DNA from 2 places in the Trinickia acidisoli genome. Region 1 is predicted to be linked to the other one. Evidence: predicted binding sites of a transcription regulator. Region 1 holds the regulator's gene; the other holds the start of a gene.

Evidence for each region. Region 1 encodes NrdR, which represses ribonucleotide reductase genes. Its sites were predicted from a motif close to CACNANATNTNGTG; they were not measured.
Region 2: J3485_RS18025 (ribonucleoside triphosphate reductase) is a predicted target of NrdR. The motif match lies at 14,122-14,135, and genes of this name have one in related genera.

Annotation. Positions count from the first base shown of each region.
Region 1 covers NZ_JAFLRG010000001.1:911,927-925,721, reverse strand. The annotation lists gene J3485_RS04225 (type IV pilin protein) at 1-73, opposite strand, end outside; gene J3485_RS04220 (pilus assembly PilX family protein) at 173-790, opposite strand; gene J3485_RS04215 (PilW family protein) at 787-1,635, opposite strand; gene J3485_RS04210 (type IV pilus modification PilV family protein) at 1,635-2,102, opposite strand; gene J3485_RS04205 (GspH/FimT family pseudopilin) at 2,099-2,686, opposite strand; gene nrdR (transcriptional regulator NrdR) at 2,861-3,340, opposite strand; gene glyA (serine hydroxymethyltransferase) at 3,347-4,594, opposite strand; ZMP/ZTP riboswitch at 4,755-4,854, opposite strand; gene ybgC (tol-pal system-associated acyl-CoA thioesterase) at 5,134-5,604, shown strand; gene tolQ (protein TolQ) at 5,758-6,435, shown strand; gene tolR (protein TolR) at 6,446-6,895, shown strand; gene tolA (cell envelope integrity protein TolA) at 6,892-7,914, shown strand; gene tolB (Tol-Pal system beta propeller repeat protein TolB) at 8,026-9,318, shown strand; gene pal (peptidoglycan-associated lipoprotein Pal) at 9,338-9,850, shown strand; gene ybgF (tol-pal system protein YbgF) at 9,873-10,622, shown strand; tRNA gene J3485_RS04155 (tRNA-Lys) at 10,690-10,765, shown strand; gene J3485_RS04150 (DUF1493 family protein) at 10,828-11,214, opposite strand; gene J3485_RS04145 (STM2901 family protein) at 11,211-11,645, opposite strand; gene J3485_RS04140 (type II secretion system protein GspD) at 11,865-13,334, shown strand; gene J3485_RS04135 (hypothetical protein) at 13,402-13,776, shown strand; gene J3485_RS04130 (hypothetical protein) at 13,791-13,795, shown strand, end outside.
Region 2 covers NZ_JAFLRG010000001.1:3,935,367-3,950,659, reverse strand. The annotation lists gene J3485_RS18110 (c-type cytochrome) at 1-44, shown strand, start outside; gene J3485_RS18105 (YeeE/YedE family protein) at 183-617, opposite strand; gene J3485_RS18100 (YeeE/YedE family protein) at 619-1,044, opposite strand; gene J3485_RS18095 (ArsR/SmtB family transcription factor) at 1,041-1,376, opposite strand; gene J3485_RS18090 (MBL fold metallo-hydrolase) at 1,472-2,332, shown strand; gene J3485_RS18085 (Rrf2 family transcriptional regulator) at 2,377-2,847, opposite strand; gene hemN (oxygen-independent coproporphyrinogen III oxidase) at 3,043-4,497, shown strand; gene J3485_RS18075 (Crp/Fnr family transcriptional regulator) at 4,520-5,221, shown strand; gene J3485_RS18070 (hypothetical protein) at 5,192-6,514, opposite strand; gene J3485_RS18065 (DUF2249 domain-containing protein) at 6,514-6,747, opposite strand; gene J3485_RS18060 (NAD(P)H-dependent flavin oxidoreductase) at 6,977-8,176, shown strand; gene ubiU (ubiquinone anaerobic biosynthesis protein UbiU) at 8,206-9,225, shown strand; gene ubiV (ubiquinone anaerobic biosynthesis protein UbiV) at 9,265-10,182, shown strand; gene ubiT (ubiquinone anaerobic biosynthesis accessory factor UbiT) at 10,179-10,646, shown strand; gene J3485_RS18040 (putative zinc-binding protein) at 10,719-11,111, shown strand; gene J3485_RS18035 (anaerobic ribonucleoside-triphosphate reductase activating protein) at 11,372-12,115, opposite strand; gene nrdD (anaerobic ribonucleoside-triphosphate reductase) at 12,108-12,290, opposite strand; gene J3485_RS18025 (ribonucleoside triphosphate reductase) at 12,293-14,074, opposite strand; gene J3485_RS18020 (hypothetical protein) at 14,355-14,630, shown strand; gene J3485_RS18015 (hypothetical protein) at 14,718-15,293, shown strand.

The sequences.
Region 1 (13,795 bases):
TAGCGGCGATGCCCGGTGCGACCGGCAAGTCGGATCCGCCGACGCTAGTTCGTCGCTTCTTCGAAGTAGTCATCTCGCAGTTCATTTCATCCCAGTTCCGTCGCGAATTTCCGATTTCAGGCGTAACGATCTCAATCGTTGGTCTTGCGCGCACCGAACAGCCACCGCGCGATCAACTCCCGGTCGAGGCCGTCACGATGCGCCGCCATACGCGACGCTCGCTGCCCGCCTCGCGCACGATCGTGAGTTGGCGCCACGCTTGTGTAGATTCGACCGAGCCGAACCCACGCGCGGTAATCCAGTACGCGCGCGTACCGGGTTCGGGAGCGGGAGCGGGTTCGTCTTCCATGGACACTGCCTCGACCAGACACTGCGGCGCGCGTGCCGATCCGGGCCACAACGGCACCGGCTCGTACGCCGCAAAGTGATCGAATGCCTCGGTCTTCGCCCACCGCGCCGATCCATCGCCAAGCGCCGGCAGTACCGGAGCCACACCCGCTCGCAAGTCGTCGGCACACAGTGCGAGTGCACCGTCCGCCGCTTGCGTCGCGCGTAGATGCTCGTAGATGTTTGCGGCGTAGCGCCTATGAGCGATCGACGCTTCGAGCCAGACGGCGGATGTCGTCAGCATCGCCGACGCAAGCATCAACGCACTCGGCAAAGCCATGCCGCGATGCCGAACGGGAGCGCCCACGCGCGCATAGCCGATCGCCTTCGCCGTGCGCCGGTCCGGCTCGCTGCGGTTGCGCGCCATGCTCGGCAGCCGGGCCGATGTTCGTGTAATCGTCATGGTGCCGCCTCCTGGTTGCGCAGCACGAGATGGCGCGACAGCGACAGCCTCTGCCGCCCGTCCGGACTCTCTACCCGCCTCCCATCGCAATCGACGAACGCACGCGTGCCCGAAGCGCTCCGCCCACGTAAGACGACGCATAGATCGACCGCCACTACGTCGTCCCATTGCATCGGCGCAAGCGCTCGAGCGCGAATCGGCGCATCGGCTCCGCGCAGCCAATAGCCGAGCACCATGCGATCGACACCCTCGACGATAGGCTGCGGCGTGCGCGCGCGCCCGTTGCCCGAGCAATAGAGCTCGGGCGCGTCGCGTCGTGAAGGTTGAGCGACGTAGAACCGGTTGACGATCACCGCATACTCGCCGTGGCGCTCCACACCTTGCCCCAAGCAATCGGTCGGTTCGCCGGACGCACCGCGCCATGTCGCCACCGCGTCGTCGGCGTAGCGGACGACCAGACCGTCCGAGTCCACGCGATCCGCTGGATGCACCGTACAGCCGAGTTCGTCATCCGAGCCGCCGCCCACCGGCCGCGCGGACCGACAGCCGAAGACGCCTGGCGTCACGCGAGCACGCAGCGCCGGCTGATCGATAGGCGCATACCCGGCCATTTGAATGTGCTCCCCGACGAGCGTCAGCGCGGCCGCCCCGGCTTCCCGCATCCTCGCCGCGTCGGCCGCTCGCGCGAACGTTTCACGCTGCGCCTGATAGAGCATCAGCCCGCCCGCCAGCACGACGAGCCCCAGCGCAGCCGCAATGAACCATTCGAGCAACACGTGGCCCGCTTGCCCTCGCGGCCCGTGCGGCCCTTGCGACCTGCGATGCTCCACTGCACGGCAGCGCATCACCGGCCGTTCGCGAAGGGCAGCGCGATGCAATGCGCGTGCGCGCCGGCGCCGGCGCCGGCGACGATGCAAGGGTCGCCGCCCGACGCACGTGCCAGTTCCAACGCGCCCGGCGCCTGCGCCCAATGCACGACGACGGCACCCACATCGCCCGCGCCACCCACGCCGCCCATTTCGCCCATTTCGCCGACGACCGATACACGCGCGCCGGGCAGGGCCGCCGCGGCATGTGCTCGCGAACGCGTGAGCACATGCGAAGACACCTCTGGCAAGCGCATGGCTTCGGCGATCGATACGGCCGCCCATGCAGCCTGTTCGCGATGCGTCTGCACATCGGCATCGCGCAACGCCCCGAGCTGCGCCACGGCGGCGCCGAGGATCGAGGTGGCGAGCAACGCAAGCGCAATGAGCACTTCGAGCAACGAAGACCCTTCGCACGCGCTCGCCTGCTGGCCGACGGCGATCATACCGAAGCGCCCCCTTCGCAGCCGCCGCGATCGAGCCGCGCCCGGCCACCCGCAGCAATACGGACGCATCGGCGCAGCCGGTCGTTTTGCCCGTGAGCGGCGGCCCCCGCGGCCGCGAACTCGAACTTGCGAAAGCCCCCGATCACTTGCCCGACAGGCGGCGTAAATTCGACTTGAGACAAGGCAGCGGCCACCGAGACGCCTGCTGCGCGCCGATACATACGCAGCACTTGGCCGGTGCGCCCCGGCTCGGCGACGACGGCCCAGCCGCAAGACCAGCCGAGCGCGCCACGAGCGCAAGCATGTCCGGCCGGCAAACAGCGCGGCACGCCGTCGAGCGGACACACGACGACGCGCACCCCACGCGCGATCGCCTCACCGCGTGCGAGCCTCAGGCTCGCGAGCAACGCCCTGGCCGCGCCGTCGACACGATCGCGCGCGTGCCATTCGCCCAGCATCGGTGCGGCCGCGACGCCCATCGACGCCGCGAGCGCCGTGACAACGAGCAATTCGACGAGCAAAAACCCGCCGCACCGCCTACGACCGCGCGCGCCTGCGCACCTGCACTCGAATACGTCTCGCATGTCCCGCCACTCCCGTCATCGGCATGTCGCCAATCTAGCGGGTGTGGCAGCACGGCACCATCGTCCGTTCGGCCTAATGGCGCGCGAGCACGCCCGCCGCCGACAATGGCGCATCGTGTCGATCGATGGAGAAAAGATGGAGAAAAAAGCGTGGTGGTAAAACGAAAAAACGAACTAGCGCTTGCGCGTGGCCTTCTCTTGCTTCGGCCGGCGAAACTCCTCGATCACGTCCTCGAATTCGGACACGTCTTCGAAGCGCCGGTACACGGAAGCAAAACGCACGTAGGCGATCTTGTCGAGCTGAAGCAACTCGTTCATCACGAGTTCGCCGAGCCGCTCGCTGCGCACTTCGCGCTCCCCACTGCCGAGCAATTGATACTCGATGCGGGCCACGGCCGCGTCGATCGCATCGGCCGCGACGGGGCGCTTGCGCAATGCGAGCTGCATGCTCGCGGCGATTTTGCGGCGATCGAAATCGCTGCGGCTGCCGTCCTTCTTGACCACGGCCGGCAGCGTCAACTCAACCCGCTCGTACGTCGTAAAACGCTTGTCGCAGGCTGGGCAGCGACGGCGCCGCCGAATGGCGGCACCGTCCTCCGATACGCGAGAGTCGACGACTTGCGTATCTTCGTGCCGGCAGAAGGGGCAGCGCATGGGCGATCAGCGATACACGGGGAAGCGCTTCGTGAGCTCGGCCACCTGTGCACGCACGCGCTCGATCGTCGCGGCGTCTTCGGGGTTGTCGAGCACGTCGGCGATCAGGTTGCCCACTTGCTCGGCTTCCTTGGTGCCGAAGCCGCGCGTCGTCATCGCGGGCGAGCCCAGGCGAATGCCGCTCGTCACGAACGGCTTTTCCGGATCGTTCGGAATCGCATTCTTGTTGACCGTGATGTGCGCCGCGCCGAGCACCGCCTCCGCGGCCTTGCCCGTGATGTGCTTCGCGCGCAGGTCCACGAGCATCACGTGGCTTTCGGTGCGGCCCGACACGATGCGCAGGCCGCGCTTGACGAGCGTCTCGGCCAGCACGCGCGCGTTTTCCGCCACTTGCTGCTGGTACGCCTTGAACTCGGGCGACAGCGCTTCCTTGAATGCGACGGCCTTGCCGGCGATCACGTGCATCAGCGGGCCGCCCTGGATGCCCGGGAAGATCGCCGAGTTGATTTGCTTCTCGTATTCGGCCTTCATCAGGATGACGCCGCCGCGCGGGCCGCGCAGGCTCTTGTGCGTTGTCGTCGTGACGAAATCCGCGTGCGGCACCGGGTTCGGGTACACGCCGGCCGCGATCAACCCCGCGTAGTGCGCCATGTCGACCATCAAGTAGGCGCCCACCGACTTGGCGATTTTGGACAGACGCTCGAAATCGATGCGCAGCGAGAACGCCGAGGCGCCCGCGACGATCAGCTTCGGCTTGTGCTCGTTCGCCAGCTTTTCGGCGGCATCGTAATCGATGTCTTCCGCCTCGTTCAGCCCGTAGCTGACCACGTTGAACCACTTGCCCGACATGTTCACGGGCGAGCCGTGCGTCAGGTGACCGCCGTGGGCGAGGCTCATGCCCATGATCGTGTCGCCGGGCTTGAGCATCGCGAAAAACACGCCCTGGTTCGCTTGCGAACCCGAGTTCGGCTGCACGTTCGCCGCCTCGGCGCCGAACAGCGCCTTCACGCGGTCGATGGCCAACTGCTCGACCACGTCGACGTATTCGCAGCCGCCGTAATAGCGCTTGCCGGGATAGCCTTCGGCGTACTTGTTCGTCAGTTGCGAGCCTTGCGCGGCCATCACGGCGGGAGACGTGTAGTTTTCCGACGCGATGAGCTCGATATGCTCTTCTTGGCGATGATTTTCCTGCTGGATGGCGTTCCAGATCTCTGGGTCGACGTTGGCGATGGTGCTTTGGGCTCTGTCAAACATACGCGTTCCGTTAAGGGTGTACAGGTTGGCCGAATCGTGCGCGGGATACGTACTGCTCGTACGCTTGCGCTGCTGGCGGAAGGCCAGCCCTGACGTGGCGGATGAGTCCGTTACGCGGGCGAGCCAACCGCTGGCGACGCAAACGACGGCGCCTCCATGATTCGGCTGCCCAGGCGAACGGCAAAACGGCACCCTGCGCTTCACGGTGGGTTGCTCCACCTTGACCCCGAAGGGTTTTATCGCCAGTCACGCAGGGATGAGCGCGATAGTGTATGTGAAGCGCACTCAATAGGCAATTGGCCGGGGCCGGAGCAGGCGGGGCCAGGGCTGGCGCCCGAGTCGCGGAGCCTGAGTCACGATTTCGAGCGAATACGCGACGCGACGCGGCGCGGCACCGCACCCACAACGCGCGCGCCAGCCATTAAGCAACCACACCATAATCGGCGGCCCGGCGCCCCGAAACGGCTCGTGCGCCGCCATGGTGGCCGGCGCCAGGCAATTTTGAGACCCGCTCGCGCGTTCCGGTAAAATGCCGGGCCATGAACCAGCCAACCAGCCGTCGCGGCGTGCAATTCAGCTTCGATTGGTCGATCCGCGTCTACTACGAAGACACCGATGCGGGCGGCATCGTCTTTTTCGCGAACTACCTCAAGTTCTTCGAGCGAGCGCGCACCGAATGGCTTCGGGCATGCGGCATCGATCAACACCGGCTCGCGCAAGAGAACGGCGTCGTCTTCATCGTCAGCGAAACGGCCGTGCAGTACCGCGCGCCGGCACGGCTCGACGAGATGCTCACGATCGCGAGCCGCATCGAGCGTCTCGGTAAAGCAAGCGTCGAGTTCGTCCAGGAAGCCCGGCGCGGCGACGCGGTGCTGGCCGTCGGCACGATTCGCGTCGGCTGCGTCGAGCTCGCCACGCTCAAGCCGATCGCTCTGCCCGTCTCCGTATCGGACGCATTGCGCCGCGACCCACGTGCATTTGTAGAGGGCGTGTCAACGGCAAACGTCTAATTTCCGTTGATCACTACGTCGATGAACTAGTATCGTGCCGGTCGATACCAAGCGGGGTTCCGCAGTGAAACGCCAAGACTTTCAAGTGGCCGACTAAACCCTTTCCGCGCCTTGCAGCGACCTCGCCGTTCTGACGCATAAGCAGACTTTTTTATGAACAACGCACAAGATTTGTCGATCGTTTCTCTCGTCCTCAATGCGAGTGTGCTCGCGCAGGCGGTGATGGGCCTGTTGCTGCTGCTGTCGCTGATGTCGTGGACGTTCATCTTCCGCAAGTGGTTTGCCATCCGGCGCGCGCGCGCGCAAACTGAACAATTCGAGCGCGATTTCTGGTCGGGCGGCGATTTGCAGGCGCTCTATCAAAGCGCGGCGAACAATCGCCACACGATCGGCGGGCTCGAACGGATTTTCGAGTCGGGCATGCGCGAATTCTTGAAAGGCAAGGAACGGCGGATCACCGATCCGGGCGCGATCCTCGACGGCGCGCGGCGTGCGATGCGCGCCGCCTTCCAACGCGAAATGGACGTGCTCGAGGCCAATCTCGCCTTCCTCGCCTCGGTGGGCTCGGTGAGCCCCTACATCGGCTTGTTCGGTACGGTTTGGGGGATCATGAACGCGTTCCGCGGCCTCGCGAACGTGCAGCAGGCGACACTCGCGAACGTCGCGCCCGGCATCGCCGAGGCGCTGACGGCAACGGCCATCGGCCTGTTCGCGGCGATCCCCGCCGTCGTCGCCTACAACCGCTACGCGCACGACATCGATCGCCTCGCGATCCGCTTCGAAACGTTCATCGAAGAATTTTCGAACATCTTGCAGCGCCAGGCGCATTAAGGAGTACGCGATGGCCGGCTCCACCAACCGTTCCAGCATGCGCGGCGGGCGCTCGCGCCGCGCAATGGCCGACATCAACGTCGTCCCGTACATCGACGTCATGCTGGTCCTGCTCGTCATCTTCATGGTGACGGCGCCGCTCGTCGCACCCTCGATCGTGAATCTACCCACGGTCGGCAGCGCGGCGCCCCAGCAGCAAACACCCCCCGTCGTCGTCAACATTCGCGCCGACGGCAAGATGAGCGTGCGCTACAAGGACGATGCGGGCGGCTCCGAAGAACAGCAGATGACGCGCGCCGATCTGAACAGCTTCGTGACCGAGCGCGAGGTGTCGCATCCCGATCAGCCGGTCGTGATCGCCGCCGACAAGACCGTGCAGTACGAAGCGGTCATGAACGTCATGTCGGACTTGAAGGCGCGCGGCGTAAAGCGCGTGGGCCTGCTCGTCAAATCGCAATGAATCGCAAGCAGTCCGTCTACCCGCTTCAACCGCCTCGCGAGCGCGGTACGTGGCGAGCGTTCGCCCTCGCACTCGTGATGCACGTGCTGCTCGGGCTCTTCCTCTACCACGGCATCCACTGGCAGAACAGCACGCCGGCCGGCGCCGAGGCCGAGCTTTGGACCGACGTCAATCCGACGCCGACGCAGCCCCCTGCGCCGGCCCCGCCCGTGCGCGTGCAGCCGGCGCCGCCGCCCGTCGTCGACCAAGAACAAGCCGACATCGCACTGCAGGAAAAGAAACGCAAGGAGCAAGAAGCCGCCGTGCGCGCAGCCCAACTCGCTGAAGCGCAACGCCAAAAAGCGCTGCAGGAACAGCAGGCGCAGGAGCAAGCCCAGCGTCAAGCCGAACTCGCCCGTGAACAGGCCGCACAGCAGGCGGCGCAGCTCGCCGCGCAAAAGGCCGCGGCGCAAAAGCTCAAGCAGCAGCAAGCGCAAGCCGAGAAGCTGCGCGAGCAGCAGGAACAGCAAAAGCAGGCGGAACTGAAGAAGCAGCAGGAACAGGAACAGCAGCAGCTCGAAGCCCAGCAAAAGGTCGCGGCGGAAAAGGCCGCGAAAGCGAAGGCGCTGGCCCTGCAGCAAGCCAAGCAGAAGCAGCAGCTCGAACAAGAGCGGCGCGTGCGGCTCGCGCAGCTTCAGGGTATGGCCGCGCAGAGCGAAGGCGGCAACGGGCTCGCGAAAGGCGGCTCGGGCAGCGGCTCGGGCGGTACCGCAACCTCGCCGGGCTATTCCGACAAGGTGCGCAGGCGCGTGAAGCCGAACATCATCTGGGGCGGCGAGACCGCGGGGCTCGAAACGGTCATCGTGGTTCACTGCGCGCCGGACGGCCAGTTGTTGTCGGCCTCGATCCAAAAGGGCAGCGGCAACGCCCAATGGGACCAGGCCGCGCTGAACGGCGTCAATGCGTCCAATCCGATGCCGCTCGACACGAACGGGAAGGCGCCGTCGTCGTTCCTGATCACGCTGCGGCCGGCAAGCTGACCGAGGAAGACACATGCGAGGCGCGACGAATACCGGCCGATCAGGAACGATTCCTGCGTCGCACAGTCTCTTGGCTGTCGTGCCATTTTTTCGTTTTATGGGATTTTCAGCATGAGTTTGATGACGAAGCTAGGCTTGAGGACTTTGTTGGCGTCATGCCTGATCGTAGCGGCCGGCTCCGCCCAGGCGCAGCTCAACGTACTCGTGACGGGCGTCGGCTCCACGCAATACCCGATCGCGACGGCGAACTTCGCCGGTGAAACCGGCGCACCGCAGTCGGTCAGCGAAATCGTGCGCCAGGACTTGCAGCGCAGCGGCAAGTTCTCGCTCGTCGACGCCGGTTCCACGCCTGTCTCCGAAACCGATTCCGTCGATTTGGGCGCATGGAAGGCCAAGGGGGCGAACGCGTTCGTCGCCGGCAGCGTCACGCGCAACGCGAACGGCCAATACGACGTGCGTTTCAGGCTTTACGACACGATCAAGGGGCAAAGCCTCGGCGGCTTGTCCTTCACCACGCCGGCGGACAGCCTGCGGCTGACGGCGCACAAGATCGCCGACTACATCTACCAGAAGCTGCTCGGCACGCGCGGCGTGTTCGCGACGCGGCTCTCGTACGTCGTCAAGGTCGGCAACCGCTATCAACTGCAAATCTCCGACTCGGACGGGCAAGATGCGCACGTCGCGCTGTCGAGCCCCGAGCCGATCATCTCGCCGGCCTGGTCGCCCGACGGCACGAAGGTGGCTTACGTCTCGTTCGAAAAGCGTAAGCCGATCGTCTACATTCACGATCTGCCCACGGGGCGGCGCGTGATCATTTCCGATCAGAAAGGCAGCAACAGCGCGCCCACCTTTTCGCCGGACGGTCGCACGGTTGCCGTCGCGCTGACGCTGACCGGCAATACGCAGATCTATGCCGTCAACGCGAACGGCACGGGCCTGCGCCGCCTGTCGCACAGCACGGGCATCGACACCGAGCCGTTCTATTCGCCCGACGGCCAGTCGATCTACTTCACGAGCGACCGAGGCGGCCAGCCGCAGATCTACAAGATGCCCGCGCAGGGCGAAAGCGCCGGCGCCGCGCAGCGCGTGACGTTCACCGGCAACTACAACACGAGCCCGCGCGTGAGCCCCGACGGCAAAGAACTCGCCTATATTTCTCGCGTCGGCGGTGCGTTCAAGCTCTACGTCCAGGACCTTGAGACCGGCGTCGCCACGGCGCTGACCGACACGACACATGACGAATCGCCGAGCTTCGCGGCGAATGGTCAGTACATTCTTTACGCCACACAGGTGAACGGCCGTGGCGTGCTGGCTGCTGTTTCGACCGACGGTCGGACTCGGCAAATCCTGTCCGTTCGGGGCGGCACTGTGACCGAGCCGTCTTGGGGTCCTTTTATGCAATGACACACAAGGAGAGTAAAAAATGATGTCCAAACTTCGTATTGCATGTGCCGTGGCGCTCGTGGGCGCGTTGGCAGCGTGCCATTCGGGCACGAAGCTGAACGAAAACCCGACGCAAGGCGCGGTCAGCACGCAGCCGAACCCGAATGCGGTCGCACCGGTGTCGGTCGACGAGCTGAACAACCCGAACAGCCCGCTCGCGAAGCGCAGCGTCTACTTCGACTTCGACCAATACACGGTGAAGGACGACTACCAGTCGCTGCTGCAAGCACACGCCAACTACCTGCGCTCGCATCCGAATCAGCATATTCTGATCCAAGGCAACACCGACGAACGCGGTACGGCCGAGTACAACCTCGCGCTGGGCCAAAAGCGCGCGCAAGCGGTGCTCGACGTGCTGAAGAACGACGGCGTGAACAGCTCGCAAATGGAAGCCGTGAGCCTCGGCAAGGAAAAGCCGGTGGCACTCGGTCATGATGAAGCCTCGTGGGCGCAAAACCGCCGCTCGGACATCCTCTATCAGCCGGCGCAGTAATTCGTAACGGGTGACAACGCGTATGACGCACCGTTTCTCCTGGCTGCGCGCAACCGCAGCCGCATGCGTGGCCGCCTCGGCGCTCGTCGCCGTGCCGGCTCACGCCGGCCTGTTCGACGACGATCAGGCCCGCCAAGCCATCCTCGACTTACGTGCGAAGACGGATAACCTCACGAGTCAATTGTCGGCGGCACAGCGCGCGCTGAACGATCAGCAGTCGCGCATGGATCAGCTCAACCAGCAGATCGCGACGCTGCGCGGACAAAACGAGGATCTGGCGAACCAGGTCGCCACCTTGCAGAAGCAGCAGAAGGACTACTACACCGATCTCGACGGTCGGCTCAAGAAGCTCGAGCCGCAGACCGAAACGGTCGATGGAGTCCAAGGCACGGTGCAGCCTGGCGAGACGGATGCGTTCAACGCGGCGTCGCAGCAGTTTCGCAGCGGCGATTTCAAAGGCGCCGCGGCGTCGTTCCGCAGCTTCATCGCCAAGTACCCGCAGAGCCCCTATCAGCCGACGGCGCAATACTGGCTCGGCAACGCGCTGTATGCGCTGCACGACTACAAGGGTTCGACGGCCACCTGGCAAGGCATCGTGAAGAACTATCCGCAGCACCCGCGTGCACCCGAGGCGCTGCTGGCGATCGCGAACAACCAACTGGAGCAAGGCCAAAAAGCCGCCGCTCGCAGGACGTTGCAAGAGATCATCTCGCAGTACGGCGGGTCGGACGTGGCGCAGACGGCGCAGCAAAAGCTCGCGCAAACGAAGTAGCGAGAGGCGACGCCCGCGGGCCCAAAGTTGACGGGCCCTGGTGCGGCCGCTATAATCGCGCCTCTTTGGGTCGTTAGCTCAGTTGGTAGAGCAGCGGACTTTTAATCCGTTGGTCACGTGTTCGAGTCACGTACGGCCTACCAAAGAAATCAAGGGGTTGCGTGTGAGCGCAACCCCTTTTTCTTTTCCGACTGTCAACGAAGTGTCAACGGATCTGTTGCGTTGCGCCGCTGTTTGTCGTCGCCTCAATTTCGGCGGTATCCCACTTCCCACGACGCATGGCTTCAGCCAGCATGCCCAACGTTAAAGGCACGAGCTCCGGCCGGCGAAAACGCTTCGCAAACAGCCCCAGGAACGACGAGAGCAGTTGCTGACCTTCCGGGCCGAAGTAACGCCTGTACGGAAAGCCCTTCGCCTGCACGTTGAACGTCTCCGCCCATCTATCGATGAATTCGACAGCGTCGAGCCCTGTAAGGCCGAGGTCCTCCTCAAGGCGTGACGTAGGCTGCAAGTTCAGTTGGCCTCCAAATAGAGGCCGGCCGAGTTCTTCTCGTGCGAACGCCTCTAGGCGCTCCCAAGTTGTATCGCTCATAGGGACAGCCGATCATCCGGTTTCGCGAGGCGGTTGTAGGTCACCACTGTATTGCGCATGATCATGAACGCGTCTCGTGCCAAGAACAGTTCGCCGACGACCGGTACTGCTCTGCCGACGAACGCGCCGAGATTGCGCGTAAACGCGATTCGGACGCCGCTAAGTCCGACCTTAGTGATCATCGGCAATCGTACGCGCACCTTAAAAGGCAACAGCTTACGAGCAGTTAGCGAAGCGACCGATGTGCCCGCGGTCGCACCTGCAACTTTGCCTGGTACGGGCACGTCGGCCTGACCGAGCAACACAGCGGATGCCGCAGCTAAGTCATCTAGGCCGAGCTGCTTTCGAGTCTCATCGATTGCCACATAGACAAACAGGTCAGCGGGCGTGAGATTTTGGTGGATGCCGTATGTGTACCGGTTATCGCTCATTCTTTTCTCCGTTCAGCTCGCGTGGGACGCTGCTCTCTCAGCGTTTGGAACCCCGCGCGAAGCCGGTACTTTACACGAGCGAGACATGCGCCCGCCTGGACGCGGACGCTAGTCGGACGAATCTTCTTCGTCGTCCTGTTCCTCTTTCCATGTGGTGATCTCTCTGTCGGTGAGAATTGTCTCGAGCGTGGCCTGGTTGTATTTGATATCGGTCTTCCGATGCACCTCTTCGAAAGCAAGCTCAATCCGGTATCGATTGACGTGCGCGTGAAACTCTTCCAATGGCACCTCGATCATCGCGGCCCGCTCGGGCAACTTCGCGTCGAGTATGTGAACGATAGGGGTGGCGAAATGAGCCGGCTTGCAGTTGTGCTTTGGTTCATTGCCGGCGTGAGCTGCGCTGCCGAGTCGACGGTGCCGACTCTGCCGCCGCTGCCTTCGGTGGCTGGCCTACCGACCGGGGTGGGGCCGGGTCTGCTGGCTGCGCCGTCGCTAGTGCCATTGAAGATGGGCAACGCGAAGTCGGTCGATCTGCGCTTCGTCAACGTCGCCCAGGTGATCGACTTGGTGTACGCGGACATGTTGCAGTCGCAGTATGTGCTTTCTCCCGACGTGCTTACCGACACGCGCTTGGTGTCGTTCCGTTTTGATCGCACCAAGGGAGACATCCGCGACGTGCTGGGCGATTTTCTGGCGTCGCTCGGCTTCGGCGTGACAACGAAGAACGGCGTCGATTATGTGTTTAAGCGCAAGGACGATGATCAGAAGGAAGCGGACAAACAGGTGTTCGTGTACTCGCCCAAGTACCGCACGGCGGACTATCTTTCGCGCTTAGTGCAGCCACTGTTCAGCGGACAGTTCACGATGAATCGCGCGGTGCCTGCTGCTGCGGAGTCGCGGGCCAAGGCCGATGCGCCGCCAACGTCAGCCGCGGCGATGGTTGACCAGTCATCGGATACGATGGTGTTTCTCGGTTCGGCGAAGGAAATCGCACTGCTGAAGTCGGTGCTGCCGCAGGTGGACACCAAGACGGGCCAGGTGGCTATCCGGGCGTGGGTGTATGAGGTATCGACGGAAAATGATCGCACCACGGGCTTCCAGCTCGCCGCGAGTATCTTGGGCGGAAAGCTGGGCGTGTCGCTGGGCGTAGGGACGGTTGATGACAGCGCAAACGCGTTGCGATTGCATGCCGGGTTTCTGGATGCGGCAATCGCGGCTCTCGATTCTGATAGCCGGTTTCATGTCATCACATCGCCGAATCTGCGCGTGGAGTCGGGCAAGCACGGTCGGCTGAACGTGGGGCAATCGGTACCTGTGATTAGCTCGGTCTCGTATCCGACTTCCAGTGGTGCGCAGGTGCAGTCGGTCACTTACGAGGACGCTGGCGTGATTTTCGACGTGATGCCGACGGTGAAAGAGGCCGTAATCGATACCGACGTGACGATTGAGATTTCTGACTTCCAAAAAACCAGTACTGGTGTCAATAACTCGCCGACAAAAAACACGCGTAAGTCCGAAACCACCATGACGCTTCACGACGGCGAAGTAGTCGTGATGGGTGGGCTGAGCCAGGACAAGGATACGAACGTAACGAGCGGGATTCGTTGGCTACCGTCGTTCATGGATGGCCGCAGCGTCTCCGGGTCAAGGTCTGATATTGTGTTGGTCTTGCAGGTGACAAAAATTTAGGGCGACTGCATCTATAAAGTTTTCGTGCATGCGGTCGTTACTGCGGCTTTCGACAAGGAGGACTAGCATGCACCCGATTATCACCCGCTCGTTTGGTGGGCTAACCCGAGCCTACTACATCCGCAATTTCCTTTTCGGCCTGATCTTCCCCGCGATGCTGCTCTTCGTGTTCAGTCACGGCAAAGCACACATGGCGATGAGTGTTGAGGCGTTTCTCACCGTCTTTGTCGCGGCAAACTGTTTTCTCTATCCGTACTCTCGGTTCGTTTATGAGAGCGTTGTTGACTATATCGTCGGACGCAACCTCTTCTTCGTCAACGCGATCCTGATGCTGTTTGTCAAGCTTATGACCATGCTTTTTTGCTGGTATCTGGCTATCGTCATCGCGCCCATCGGCTTGGCGTATCTCTATTTTCGCAATCGCTCGCTGAACGTCGCCTGAAGACGGGGGCCGTAATGCG
Region 2 (15,293 bases), 3.0 Mb from region 1:
CTGAGATCGAAGCGGCTGCCCGCTACTATGCGAGCCAGCCTTGATAAACGTATAGCGCGGCTGCCGATCCGCAAACGCGGCCCCCTTCGCCGCGAACGGGTCGATGATATTTAGGACTGCTGACCAAATCGTCAGCTTGGAGAACTGCCCGCGTTTGCATGGACCGCGGCATTGTCTCCCGTTTAGGGGCGCGCGGCGAGTCGCCGGGCAAAGAGCGAATGAAGGACAATGCCGGCCAGCATCGCGACGATGAACAGCCATGCTTTAGGCTGGCCGCTCGAGGCGCTCACGACGGCCGGACCGGGACAGAAGCCGGCGAGCCCCCAGCCGATGCCGAACAGCGCGCTGCCGACGATGAGCGGTCGATCGACGCGCATGGCCTTCGGCCATGACATCGGCGCGCCGAGCAGGCTCGAGCTTCGGCGCCGCGCGATCGCGAATCCCACGGCGGTGACCGCCACGGCGCCGGCCATGACGAACGCGAGAGACGGGTCCCAGCGGCCGGCGAGATCGAGAAAGCCGAGCACTTTCTCGGGGTTGGCCATGTGGGACACGATGAGGCCGAATCCGAACAGGAGGCCGGCGGCAAGTGCGGCAAGAGCGGTGAGCGCGAACATGCTAGACGTGATGAAACAGAAAGACGGTTAGGACTCCGAATGATATGAACGTAGCCGTCGCGGCTAGCGAGCGGGCCGAGCCGCGCGAGATGCCGCATACGCCGTGGCCGCTCGTGCAGCCGGAGCCATAGCGGGTGCCGAAGCCCACGAGCAACCCGGCGACGATCAGCGTCGAATCGGATGCGGAAATGGTCACGCCCGGCAACGACGCGAAAACGCGCCACAACCATGGCGCGGCGACCAAGCCTGCAAGAAACGCGAACGGCGCCGCACGGTTCGCCGCTCGAGTATCGATCAAGCTCCCCAGCATGCCGCTGATGCCGGCAATGCGGCCGTTGAGCAGCATATAGAGCGCCGCGGCGACGCCGATTGCCACCCCGCCTGCCACGGCGGACACGGGCGTGAAGTGCACCATATCGATGCTCATGGCGTAGTCCCTTTCGTCTTACCGCAAAAGAGTTCCGAGAGCGTTTGCATGACGCGCACGACTTCGTGGCCGGCGAGGCGGTAGTAGATGTATTTCCCCTCTCGCCGCGCGGCCACGAGCCCCTCCTCGCGCAGCACGCCCAAATGCTGCGACAGGCTTGGCTGGCGAAGCCCGACGCGTTCCTCGAGCTGGCCGACGTTGTGCTCGCCTTCCGTGAGTTGGCACAGCAGCAGCAGCCGATCTTCGTGGGCCATCGCTTTGAGCAATGCGCAACACTGTGCCGCCGATTCACGTAGGTCTTCCAACCTTTGTGCACTAAGCTGGTTTTGCATCGGGTTCGATCTCAATGGCTGTCAGTATGTTGACGTACATTATATTGATCGATATATTGTTTTGACAACATAACCCATCAAAACGAGGCTTGACGATGCATCCCAACGTAGAGCCGTTTTTCGATACCGCCACGTCCACGTTCACCTACGTCGTGCATGCCGGAGACGGCACGCCGGCTGCCGTCATCGATTCGGTGCTCGATTACGATCCGAAGTCGGGCCGCACGTCGACGGCGTCGAGCGAGCGCGTCGTCGCCTTCGTGCGCGAGCACCGCTTGCAGGTGCAATGGCTGCTCGAAACGCATGCGCACGCCGATCATCTGTCGGCGGCGCAGTATTTGAAGCAGCAGCTCGGCGGCAAGATCGGCATCGGCGAGCAAATCCGCGCCGTTCAGCACAAGTTCAAAGGGGTGTTCAATCTGGGCGCCGACGTGTCGGAAGACGGCACCCAATTCGACCACTTGTTCAAGGACGACGAAACGTTCGAGATCGGTGCGCTGGCCGCGCGCGCGCTGCACGTGCCCGGCCATACGCCGGCCGATATCGCCTACCAGATCGGCGATGCGGTTTTCGTCGGCGATACGCTGTTCATGCCCGACGTGGGCTCGGCGCGTTGCGACTTCCCCGGCGGCGATGCGCATACGCTGTACCGGTCGGTGCGCAAGCTGTTGTCGCTGCCGCCGCGAACGCGCTTGTTCATGTGCCACGACTACCCGCCGGCGTCGCGCGTGGCGAGCTGCGAGACGACCGTCGACGACGAGCGCCGCGCGAACGTGCATCTGCACGAGGGCGTGTCCGAAGACGAGTTCGTCGAGATGCGGGTCGCACGCGATCGCACGCTCTCGATGCCGGTGCTGATTTTGCCTGCCGTCCAGGTGAACATCCGGGCCGGCGATATGCCGCCGGCCGAATCGAACGGCGTCCGTTACCTGAAGATTCCACTCAACGCGCTTTGATCGAGCGTAGGGAGCGCGGAGCGCGCTGCCCTGCCGTCAATCGCTCACTTGCGCGCGAGGCGCACGAGCGGCCGCTCGGTCGCGGTCAATCCGATCAGCCGCAAAAGCTTGCCCTGCTCGGCCGCGATGTCGGCCAACGTGAATTTATCGAGCACCTCGAAGTAGGCGCGCAACGCGCTGCCGAGCACACCGCGCAGGCCGCATGCCGCGGTGATCACGCAGGCATTGCCTTCCGTGTCGAAGCACTCGACCATGCGAAAGTCCGGCTCCATCGTGCGCACGACATCCCCGACGGTGATGCGCGAAGCCGGACGGCCGAGCTTCAAGCCCCCTGTCCTGCCGCGCGTCGTGCTCAGATAACCGGCACGCCCGAGCGCATGCACGATCTTGACGAGATGACCTCGTGCGATGCCGAGCGACGCCGAGATTTCGGCGATCGTAACGAGTTCGTCCGAGCGTACGGCCGCATACATCAATACGCGCAGGCTGTAATCGGTGAAGTCAGTGAGTCGCATAGCGCACCTATAAAGTCGATGAATTATATATCTTTTAGGCGAGCCACTGCTTGCGACGATGGATGCAACGCCGCCCCCGTAGCGAACGCGCGATCGAAACATGGATGACATGCATCAAGTTTTCGGCGCCGACCGGTTCGATAATGACCGTAGAGCCGCATCGCCGTGCGGTCATGCACGTCCACGAGAAAGCACATGTCTGCTCATTTGGCGCCACGCCGCGAGACCCCGCCGCAGGTCGAGTCGTCCGATGTCGGCCGCTTCGCCGACATCGACCTATCGGAAGCGCTGATTCGTCGCTTCGACAACGCGGGCCCGCGCTATACGTCCTACCCGAGCGCCGACCGCTTCGTGCCCGAGTTCGACGAAGCGGCCTATCGCGGCCACCTCGCCGAACGCGCGAGCGGCGCAACGCAATCGCCGCTGTCGATATACGTGCACCTGCCGTTTTGCGAGCAGCTTTGCTACTTCTGCGCCTGCAACAAGATCATCACGCGCGATCACAGCCGCGCGGCCCAATACCTCGACTACCTACTTCGCGAGATGGCGCTGGTCGCGCCTGAACTCGGCGCCGATCGACGCACGTCACATGTGCAGCAACTGCATTTGGGCGGCGGCACGCCCACGTTCTTCAGCATCGCCGAGCTGGGTCGTCTGAACGAAGCCCTGCACCGACATTTCGACTTCGCCGCGGACGCCGAACTCGGCGTGGAGATCGACCCGCGCACGGTAACGCCCGACACGCTGTCGCAGCTCGGCGCGCTGGGGTTCAATCGCACGAGCTTCGGCGTGCAGGATTTCGATCCCGCGGTGCAGCAGGCCGTCAATCGCATTCAGCCGCTCGACATGGTGGAGCGCGCGCTGGGCGCGAGTCGCGACGCCGGTTTCGAGTCGGTCAATGTCGATCTCATCTACGGCCTGCCGCGGCAATCGGTCGCGAGCTTCGACCGCACGCTAGACGAGGTCGTGCGCCTCGCGCCCGATCGCATCGCGTTGTACAACTACGCGCATTTGCCGAGCCGATTCAAGGCGCAACGATTGATCGACGCGCGCGAATTGCCGCTCGCGGAGGAACGGCTGCGAATCTTCATGCGCGCGACGCGCCGGCTGCTCGATGCGGGGTACGTTTATATCGGCCTCGATCATTTTGCGAAGCCCGATGACGAACTGAGCCGAGCGCTGCGTGACAACAGCTTGCACCGCAATTTCCAAGGCTATACGACGAGGGCCGAATGCGATCTCATCGGCTTCGGCGTTTCGGCGATCGGCAAGATCGGTCGCAGCTATTGCCAGTCGACGCGTTCGATCAAGACGTATTACGAATGCTTGGACGAAGGGCGGTTGCCCGTCGAGCGGGGCCTGACGCTCAGCGCCGACGATATGCTGCGCCGCGAAGTCGTCATGACGTTGATGTGCAGCGTGCCGCTCGACTATCGCGCGATCGAAGCGCGGCACGAGATCGAATTCGCGCGCTATTTCGAATCCGAGCTGACCGCGTTGCGGCCGCTCGTTGAAGCGGAACTCATCGAAGTGGGTGACGCCGCGATTCGCATCTTGCCGAAGGGGCGCCTGTTCGTGCGTGCCGTCGCGATGACGTTCGACAAATACCTTGCGCGACCGAGCACGGCCACGTATTCGAAGCTGATCTAGACCAAGCCGACGGAGGGCGCACATGCAAAAAGGGAAGATTCGCGTCCAGGACTTTCTGGCACGCATGCCGCTGTTCAACGAGCTTGGGGCCGACGAACTCGATCGCGTCGCGCAAGGCACCACGCAGCAACCGGTGGCGCGCAAGGAGATGGTGTTTCATTGCGGCGATGCCTGCACGGGCTTGCACGCCGTCGTGTACGGCCAGATCAAGCTCAGCGTCATCTCGCCGCTTGGTGAAGAAAAGGTCGTGCGGCTCGTCGGCCCCGGCGACAGCTTCGGCGAAGCGCTGATGTTTCTCGGCAAGCCGTATTTCGTCTCGGCCCAAGCGCTGGCCGATTCGCTGCTGTTGCATGTCACGAAAGCCGCGATCGTAAGCGAGCTGCGCGGCGATCCCGATTTCGCCTGCAAGATGCTCGCGGGCATGAGTGCGCGCTTGCACGCATTGATGCGCGACGTCGAAGCATACTCGTTGCGCTCGGGTACGCATCGTGTGATCGGCTATCTGCTTGCGCAACAGGGCGAGCCGGAGCCGGGCCCAGAGCTGGCGGGCATCCGTGTGCAACTCGAAGCGGGTAAGAAGATGGTCGCCTCGAGGCTCAATCTCACGCCTGAGCATTTTTCGCGGATCTTGCACGAGCTCGGCACGCGTGGCCTGTTGGCCATCAACGGGCGCGAGATCGTCATTCCCGATCCGTCAAAGCTGCGTGCCGCCTGCGCGTACTAAGGAAAGTTCGCGCTTGACGCGCAGATAGATGCGCATCGCGCGTGCCATGTCGACGCCGAGCCACACGCTCGAGACGCCGAACACGAACGCGGCGGGCCGGGCTAGCGCAGCGGGCCACGCGCTTGCCGCGAGCAGCATCAGCAACGCGCACAGATGCGCCCAGTATTGCCTGCGAGCCTGCGAGTCGGGCAAGACGGTTTTCATTTTCGGCACGAGCGGCGAACGCTCGTCGATCGATGCCTGCAAGTGATACCAGAGCAGGAACGGAACGATCTTGTAGAGCATGCCGTTGATCGCCGATGCGACTACCCCCACGAGCAACAGCACGCCGATCGTTACGTCGAGCGACGGCCGATGCGTTGCCGATGCGATCGCCCACGTCAGCGCACCGCAGACGATGCTGACCATCGACGTTCGCCAATAGAGCGTTGTCGTATCGGCGCCGATGCGCTTGCGACGGCCGAGCAATACGAGCGTGACGACGGCAAAGACGACGTAGCCCGCAAACGGCTGGGCGACGAACCATGGCGTGGCGGCGGGTTCGAGCGCTTGTAAGACAAAGTTCGATAACGACGCCAGCACGAGCGTCAGAAACGCGAGCGGCGCGAACGCACGAGCGAGCAGGCGAGGGTAGGGCTCGGTAACTTGAAACATCGGAATGACTTGATAGGCTATGCCAACGGTTAGGAGTCCTATCCATCCTGCCAATCCCCACGTCCAATGAAGATCGGTCAATGCGACGACCGGTACCGACATGGGCCACGTAAGCGAGACGGCCAGTGTCGCGCCGAGTGCCACGGTAACGATCAGCGCGGCCAGCGCGAGGCGAACCGCGTGCAGGATATCGACGACGCCGGGGACGGCGGCCGACGATGCACGCGCAAGGCCGATCGCGCATGCGACGACGAACCACAGGGCGGCTGCGCCACAGGCCAGTGCGGCGATCGGAAATAGTTCGGTCTCCGAACTAATGAACGCAAGCGCGAGGGCGAGCGTGCCGAACGTGAGCAGGGCATGAATGCCCGCGGCGCTTCTTCGAACCGAGGCAACGTGAACGCCGGCAACGACGGGCAGAATCTGCATCAGCGCACCCATCATGACGCTCGCGAATACCCCGAGCGTCATGAGATGGGTCGCGGCGAGCGCATACGGCGACCAGCGTGTAGCCCATGTGGACGGTCCCGCATACAGCAGCAATGCCGCGGCAAGCGACGCGAACACGGGCGCGTTCAAGAAGAATCGCAACGGTGCGCCGAGTGTGGGTGATGCGTCGAGCGCGAGATGACGCCGCATCAGCGCCGGCGCCAAATGTCGATATCGTAGCGCCCGGTGTGCGGACCGCGCACTTCGTAGTCGAAGCCGCCGCGTGTGAGCAGCGCATAGAGCGGCAACGGCTCACGATCGATGACCATGCGCAGATAGCGGCCGTCGACAAGCGTGGGCAACGCGGCGAGCACGCGCTCCATCGGTTCGGGCGGTTCGAGCCCGCATAGCGCGAGCGTAGTGTCACAAACAAGCGGTTTCATGCGCGGTTCTTCGTCGCACCTCGCCCTACACGACGCGGCGCGAATAACGGAATAAGACTTCTGGCCCACGATAGCAAAGGGCGCGGCGTGAGCCGCCATTACCCTCGTTCGCGTCGAGGATACGCTGCAAGCGAAACCCGTTCTTGACCCAAGTTAAGGTCTGCGGGGGACCGTCGCCGCACACTCTCGGATACTTCGAACGTCGTGAGGATGTCCCGTGTCAGTGCCGATGGTTGTATTCGAATCGCTGCGGATCAAAGGCAAGACGTTATTGCCGATCGTGCAGGGCGGAATGGGGGTGGGCGTCTCCGCGCATCGCTTGGCTGGAACCGTCGCCTCGCTCGGCGCGATGGGGACGATATCGAGTGTCGACTTGCGTCGGCATCATCCTGACTTGATGGTCAAGACAGCGCGTTCGCGCGATCGCGCACTGATCGATGCCGTCAATCTCGAAGCTTTGGCGCGCGAGGTGCGCGCTGCATTGGCGCTATCGGCCGGCAAGGGAGCGGTGGCCGTCAATGTGATGCGGGCGGTATCGGCCTATGCCGACTATGTGCGATGCGCGTGCGAAAGCGGCGCGCATGCCGTCGTCGTGGGAGCAGGGCTGCCGCTCGACTTGCCCGAGCTGACGGCCGAGCATCCCGAAGTCGCCTTGATTCCGATCTTGTCGGATGCGCGCGGCATCGGCCTCGTCATCAAGAAATGGATGCGCAAGCACCGGCTGCCCGACGCGATCGTCATCGAGAACCCACGCTATGCGGCCGGGCACCTTGGCGCGCCGACGCTCGACGGCGTTGCGAATCCGAGCTTCGCGTTTCCCGAGGTGATCGAGGGAACGCTGGCGTTATTCAAAGACCTCGGCCTCGAACGAGAACAGATTCCACTCATTGTCGCGGGCGGCATTCATACGCACGAGCAGGTGCGCGCACTCGTTTCGCTCGGCGCCACGGCCGTGCAACTGGGCACGCCGTTCGCGGTGACCGAAGAGGGCGATGCGCATCCGAACTTCAAACAGGCGCTCGTCGATGCGACGCCCGAGGACGTCGTCACGTTCATGAGCGTGGCGGGTTTGCCGGCGCGTGCCGTGCGCACGCCGTGGCTCGCCGAATACTTGGAGAAGGAGGCGAAGCTGCAGCGCGTGGCGAAAGCGCGTCGATGCACAGTGGGATTCGATTGTCTGCAGCAGTGCGGCTTGCGCGACGGCATCGCGAAACATGGGCAGTTCTGCATCGACCAGCGGCTTGCCTACGCGCTTGCCGGCGATGTCAAACGCGGGCTCTTCTTCCGAGGCTCCGAGCCGCTGCCGTTCGGCAATCGCATCCGTCCGTCCCGCGAGCTGATCGACTATCTGCTGACGGGCGCGATGCCTATGATCGAATCGGTTTCGACGACCGATGAGGCTTCGGCGCAATTTCATGAGGCGGCGTAATTGCCGGCGGCGATGTGAGCGGTATCTCTATGACGAACGAGCGATCCCAACAGATGGAGCTGGTGTGTCCGGCCGGCAGTTTGCCCGCGCTGAAAGCCGCGATCGATAACGGCGCCGATTGCGTCTACCTCGGGTTCCGCGATGCGACGAATGCAAGAAACTTCGCAGGCCTAAATTTCGACGAAGCCGCAATCGCGAGCGGCATCGACTATGCCCATGCGTGCGGACGCAAGGTCTTTCTCGCGCTCAATACCTACCCGCAGGCGAGCGCGTGGCCCATATGGCGCGCGGCCGTCGATCGCGCGGCGGCGGCAGGCATCGACGCGGTCATCATGGCCGATCCGGGGCTCATGCGCTACGCACGCGAACGCCATCCCGGCTTGCGTTTGCATCTCTCGGTGCAGGGTTCCGCGACGAATTACGAAGCGATCAACTTCTATCAAGCGCACTTCGGCATCTCGCGTGCCGTGCTGCCGCGCGTGCTGTCGTTGACGCAAGTCGAGCACGTGACCGAGAACACGACGGTGGAACTCGAGGTGTTCGGCTTCGGCAGCTTGTGCGTGATGGTGGAAGGGCGCTGCGCGTTGTCGTCGTATGTGACGGGCGAATCGCCGAATACGCACGGCGTGTGTTCTCCGGCCAAACACGTGCGCTGGCAGAGGACGCCACAGGGCCTCGAATCGCGCTTGAACGGCGTACTCATCGACCGCTACGCCGACGACGAGAACGCCGGCTATCCGACCTTGTGCAAAGGCCGTTTCGAGGTGGGCGACGAGCACTACTACGCGATCGAGGAGCCGACGAGCTTGAACACGCTCGAGTTGCTGCCGCGCCTCATGGGGATGGGCATACGCGCGATCAAGATCGAAGGGCGGCAACGCAGCCCGGCCTACGTGGCGCAGGTGACGCGCGTTTGGCGCGAGGCCATCGATCAATGCCGCGCGAATGCCCAGCGTTACAGCGTCAGGCCGGGCTGGATGAGCGAACTCGACAACGTTGCCGAAGGCCAGCAGCACACGCTTGGCGCTTACCATCGCCCTTGGAAATAACATGGCGCGGCTGCTGCGGCCGCCCGTCGGAGCCCCTCAGTGAAAATTGCATTAGGTCCGATTCATTACTACTGGTCGCGTATTGCGACGCTGCAGTTCTACGAAGCGATGAGCGCGACGAGCATCGACGTCGTCTATCTCGGCGAGACCGTGTGCGCACGCCGACACGAGTTGCGGCCGGCTGACTGGATCGAAATCGCGGACATGCTCGCGCAAGCCGGCAAGGAGGTGGTGCTGTCGACCCAGATCCTGCTCGAATCCGGTAAGGACGTGACGACGATGAAGGCGGTCGCGAGCAACGGACGCTATCTCGTCGAGGCGAACGACATGGGGGCTGTTCATTGCATGGAAGGCGGCGCATTCGTTGCCGGCCCTTGGCTCAATGTCTACAACGAGCCGACGTTGAACGTCTTGGCGGGGCTCGGCGCGAGGCGGTGGGTCATGCCGCTCGAAATGAGTGCCGATGCGCTGGCGCGCATGCAAGCTGAGCGGCCCGCTGGTTTGGAGACCGAAGTCTTTGCCTATGGCCGTTTGCCGCTTGCGTTTTCGGCGCGCTGCTTCACGGCGCGTAATCGAAATCTGCCGCGTGAGCACTGCCAATACGTATGCCTCGATCATCCGGACGGACTCACGCTGCGCACGCGCGAGGGGAAGCCGTTTCTCGTGCTCAACGGCATTTCGATTCAATCGGCGCGCGTCTATAACCTCGTCGATTCGATCGACACGTTGAAGCATCTCGGCGTCGACGTACTGCGCCTGAGCCCGCAATCGCAAGGCATGAGCGAGATCGTCGAACGCTTTCGGGAGGTGATCGACGATCGAGCGACGGGTGCGCAAGCGCTGGAATGTATGGGCCACTTGATGCCGGAGTCGCGCTGCGACGGCTATTGGTACGGTATGCCGGGCTTGGCGCAGCAGGGGGCGGACATGGCGCGAACGTTAAGGAGTACCGAATGAGTCAAGCTGACTATCGTGTGCCATCGGTGATTCGAGGCGTGCTCTCCAAGTTGCCCGCGTATCCGGGCTCGATTTTGTTTGTGAGTGGATTGAACGTCGTCGTCATGCCGCATCTGCCTGCCGATACGTTGACGCAACTAGAAGGCTGCACGCTGCGTATCGACGTGCGCGATGCCGGCATCGCGTTCGATTTCATCTATCGCGATGGGGCTTTTCGTGCCGCTCGGCATGAAGGGGACGTTGCGCTGACGATCGGCGCGAGCGCCTACGACTTCGTGCAGCTCGCGCGCCGCACGCAAGACCCGGACACGCTGTTTTTCAGCCGACGTTTGACGATGGAAGGCGATACGGAACTTGGGCTACTCGTGAAGAATTCGCTCGATGCGATCGATCTGTCGACGCTTTTCGTTGATCGCTTTGGACCTGTGCCTGCGTTTCGACGTAAGCATCGGTCGCCGCATTAGGGGATTCGTGGGCTTGTTTGCAAGCGTGCGGGCTGGGCCGTTTGTTCGGATAAAGAGGAAGGAGGTACGTTGATGAACAACGAACGTCGTGTGTTGCCGCTCGTCTATTCGTGTTCGGGGTGTTCGAGCGCGGCGCAGATGGCTAACCACGTGGCGGTGCAGCTCGACCGGCGCGGCGCAGCCGAGATGTCGTGCATCGCTGGCGTTGGTGGTGATGTGCCGGCTCTATTGAAGCTCGCGCACTCGGGGCGGCCGATCATCGCGATCGACGGATGCCCGCTCGCCTGCGTGAAGCATTCGCTCGCGCGGCATGAGATCGTTGCCGACGAATACGTTCAGTTGGCGGAGCATGGGGTGAGGAAGCGCTTTCATGCGGACTTCGATTTGGAACAGGCCGAGCGGGTGGTGAGGGAGGTTCAGGAGGTGGTGGAACGTCTCAATGAGCGGGAGCGCATCTCGTTGTGAGCGACGTGATGTATCTGCGAAGCGATGGGAATATGCTTAGTCGCTCGCCGAACAGTAGGTGCGTGATTTCCGCCAGGTGATCATCTTATTGCGGCATCGACCTCGTTTTGAGACCGACAGACTATTGGCGGCGATAAGTCGGGATCAGTGTCGGCAGCTACCTGTTTGGAAAGCGGACCCCCGGCTTCCTCCGATACGAGGGCTTCCAATTTGCTGACGCCCTTTCTGTTTTCCCGCGGGTGCACATCGACAAAAACGACTCACCGCCGCCGCACCTCGAAAGCCGAAAACAGATCCCGCATCCGACCGAGTGTCCGCTCGCTCGGATACCCTATGGTCTCCACGGCATTCAACGCCTCATCGCCCGACCCCTGCTTCCGAAAAATTTGCAGCACGTACTTCTCGACCCCCATCCGCGAAAGCATGCGGGCGAGCTGTAACAGCTCGATTTCCGACAGCAAGCTCGGATGCGCCGTCGTCCGACACTCGTAATCGACGCCGCTCGCCAGCAGCGTTTCAAGGCTGCGCCGAGCCGGTTCACCGCTATTGCGCACGCGCGTCACGCGCTCGTAATTCTCGAACGACGCTTTGACATCGAATCCCACCCAATCGAGCAGCGGCAACACACGCTCGAATCGGCGCACGTGCATGCCCGCACTGTGCAGTCCAATCTTGAAACCGAGCGCACGCACATCGCCAATCGCATGCGCGAGCGCCGGATCCGAAGTCGGCTCGCCGCCACTGAAAACGACCCCATCGATGAGCCCGACGCGACGCCCCAAAAAATGCATGACGTCGGGCCAACGTACGCGACCCACTCGCGTGCGTGGTTGCAAATGCGTGTTGTGGCAATAGCCGCACCGCCACGGACAACCTTGCACGAACACGACAGCCGCAAGCATGCCGGGATAATCCGTAGCCGAAAACGGCGTCACCCCGCCGACCTTGAGCTGTCTCGGTGAGGTGGCGCCGTCCAGCGCTTGCGCGATCGCCGCGTCAACCAGCAAGCGACGCCTCTTCCGTAAAGTACGTGCGCTCGTAGAACTCGCCCTTCTTGCCCGTGTTGAACGAAGAAACCGGCCGGTGATAGCCCATCACGCGCGTCCAGATCTCGCACGGCTGCCGCTCCTCGGCGCGCAACTCCAATGCGGTATCGGCAGTAGGGATCATCTCGTTCATCGTTAGGACTCCAAAGTTTCAGGTTGATCAAGTTTGCGTCGAAGCAGCGCCTCGTCGCATTTGGGACAAAACTCGTGCCTCCCGGGCAGATACCCGTGCTTGGGGCAAATCGAAAACGTCGGCGTGACGGTGACGTATGGCAGCGAGAAGCGGCTCAACGTTCGCTTGAGCAGTTCGCGGCAAGCCTCGGCCGACGAGATCGGCTCCGTCATATAGAGGTGCAGGACAGTGCCGCCCGTGTACTTGCGCTGCAGATCGTCCTGATGCTCGAGGGCTTCGAACGGGTCTTCGGTGAAGCCGACCGGCAACTGCGACGAGTTCGTGTAATACGGCATCTCGGGTGTGCCGGCTTGCAGGATGTCGGGATAGCGCTTGCAGTCTTCCTTCGCGAAGCGATAGGTCGTGCCTTCGGCCGGCGTGGCTTCGAGGTTGTACATATGCCCCGTCTCCTCCTGAAACGCGAGCATCTTCGCGCGCACGCGATCGAGCAGACGAATCGCCAACGCATGACCCCATTGCGTCGTCATATCGTGCTCGTCGCGCGTGAAGTTGCGAATCATCTCGTTGATGCCGTTTACGCCGAGCGTCGAGAAGTGATTGCGCAACGTACCGAGATAGCGCTTCGTGTAAGGGAACAAGCCATTGTCGATGTGCTTCTGGATGACGCGACGCTTGATTTCCAGGCTGTCCTTACCGAGTTCGAGTAGCGCGTCGACACGCGCCATCAGCGCCGCTTCGTCGCCCGCATGCAGATAGCCCAAGCGCGCGCAGTTCAACGTGACGACGCCGATCGAGCCCGTCTGCTCGGCCGAGCCGAACAGCCCATTGCCGCGCTTGAGCAACTCGCGCAGATCGAGCTGCAGCCGACAGCACATCGAGCGAATCATGTTCGGCTTGAGCTCGGAGTTGATGAAGTTCTGAAAGTAGGGCAAACCGTAGCGGGCCGTCATTTCGAACAGACGTGTTGCATTGGGGCTATCCCAATCGAAATCGGCCGTGATGTTGTAGGTTGGAATCGGGAACGTAAAGACGCGGCCTTTCGCATCGCCGGCCTGCATCACTTCGATATAGGCCTGATTGATCATGTCCATCTCGGCTTGCAGGTCGCCATAGCGGAAGTCCATCTCTTGGCCGCCGATCATCGGCACCTGCTCGCGCAGATCCTCGGGGCAGACCCAATCGAACGTCAAATTCGTGAATGGCGTTTGCGTGCCCCAACGCGAAGGCACGTTCAGGTTGTAGATCAATTCCTGAACGTACTGGCGCACTTCGTCGTAGCGCAACTGGTCCTTGCGCACGAACGGCGCCATGTAGGTATCGAACGAGCTGAATGCCTGCGCGCCGGCCCACTCGTTTTGCAGCGTCCCGAGGAAATTGACGATCTGTCCGACCGCACTCGACATGTGCTTGGGCGGGCTTGCTTCGACTTTGCCGGGTACGCCGTTGAGCCCTTCGGTCAGCAACGTGCGCAGCGACCATCCGGCGCAGTAGCCCGAGAGCATGTCGAGGTCGTGGATGTGCAGGTCGGCGTTACGGTGCGCTTCGCCGATCGCGGGCGGATAGACATGGCTTAGCCAGTAGTTGGCGACGAGCTTGCCCGAGATGTTGAGGATCAACCCGCCGAGCGAATAGCCCTGGTTCGCATTTGCGTTGACGCGCCAATCGCGGCGGTCGAGGTATTCGTCGATGGCCGAGGCGACTTCGACGTGGGGGGCGGTATGAGCAGAAGCCGGCGCGGGACGGCCGGCATGGCGTAGAGGGGCGGGCGTCGGTCGGCGTTCCATGCGGTTTCTCGGTTGGCACAAGATGTTGCGATATTTGCCATCCTATGCACCACATATAGTGTGGTCAACGTCGCCGGCCGACGATATTGCGTCTGCTTGATGTGGATTAAGTTTGGGGATTCGTATTCGGCAGTTGATTTGTCGTTGTGCGGCGTAGCGAAAGTGATGGGGTGCAAGTGGCACAAGAGGTGTCGCCGAACGGCCATAAAGGGACGGTCGACGAAGCAACATAGATCGTCGACAATGTGCCCTGGTTCTATGCCCAAGCCTCCGGACGCCCATGATCCACAACTACGATCTTTCGGTTATCTTGCCTCGTCTCAGCGGCCCTCTTCGCGAGATACTCGACTCCGAGCTTTGCATCGGTAACGCTATGGTCGAAATCAGCAGTGGTTGGCCAATGCCAAACGTGAATGTATGGCTGAAGGAGCCGCTGGGACGGAAATACGCGGCTGATTACCCGGACCTCGAATACACCTATCTCGGCGACGCGCGACAGTGGCTGGAACAATACGTAGACACCAAGACCGGGGCTATGGTCGCAGCCAAGTGTTGACAATAGGCAGCCCTCAAATGAGTGGCACGCCCGCCGAGTCAGTCGTCTCGATAGTCGACAATCGGCGCGGCGGCAACAATTGACTAGTTGGCGATTTTGAAGCATATGATACAAAAATTTACTATTTCTCGACGAGCAGGGGTAATTGTGGCTTCGCTACTCCTCGCTTTTCTCTACGGGCCCGTAAACGCCTCCGCACAGACCAACACAGCTACCGACGCTTTGATCGATAGAGTTGTTGCGTTGACCGAGCATGGAGATCCAGCCGCCATGGAAAAGACAACAGCTGGATATCAGATTGATGCATCAAGGAAGTTCAATCCAGGGATTCCGGAAGACACATGGGGATCTATCCGTGCTGATGTCAATGACATTATTTCAAACAAAATAAAGCCCAGGTACGGCGAGCAAGCTCTTCTAACAAGACACTTCGTTGAAAGCGCGAAATTCTCGGATGATGAACTCAGGCATCTAATAACGATAATGCAAGATCCTGTCATGCAAAGATGGGGCATTGCGATGCGCGACAGTAGCACTACGGCGTATATGGCAAAGCTATCGCAACAGGTGAATAGTCAGATGTGGATGGTGGTCTCCATTGTCCTCCGACGACATGGGTTGCAGACAACCGACACATCGACAACGGCTAAGCAGAGTCATTGA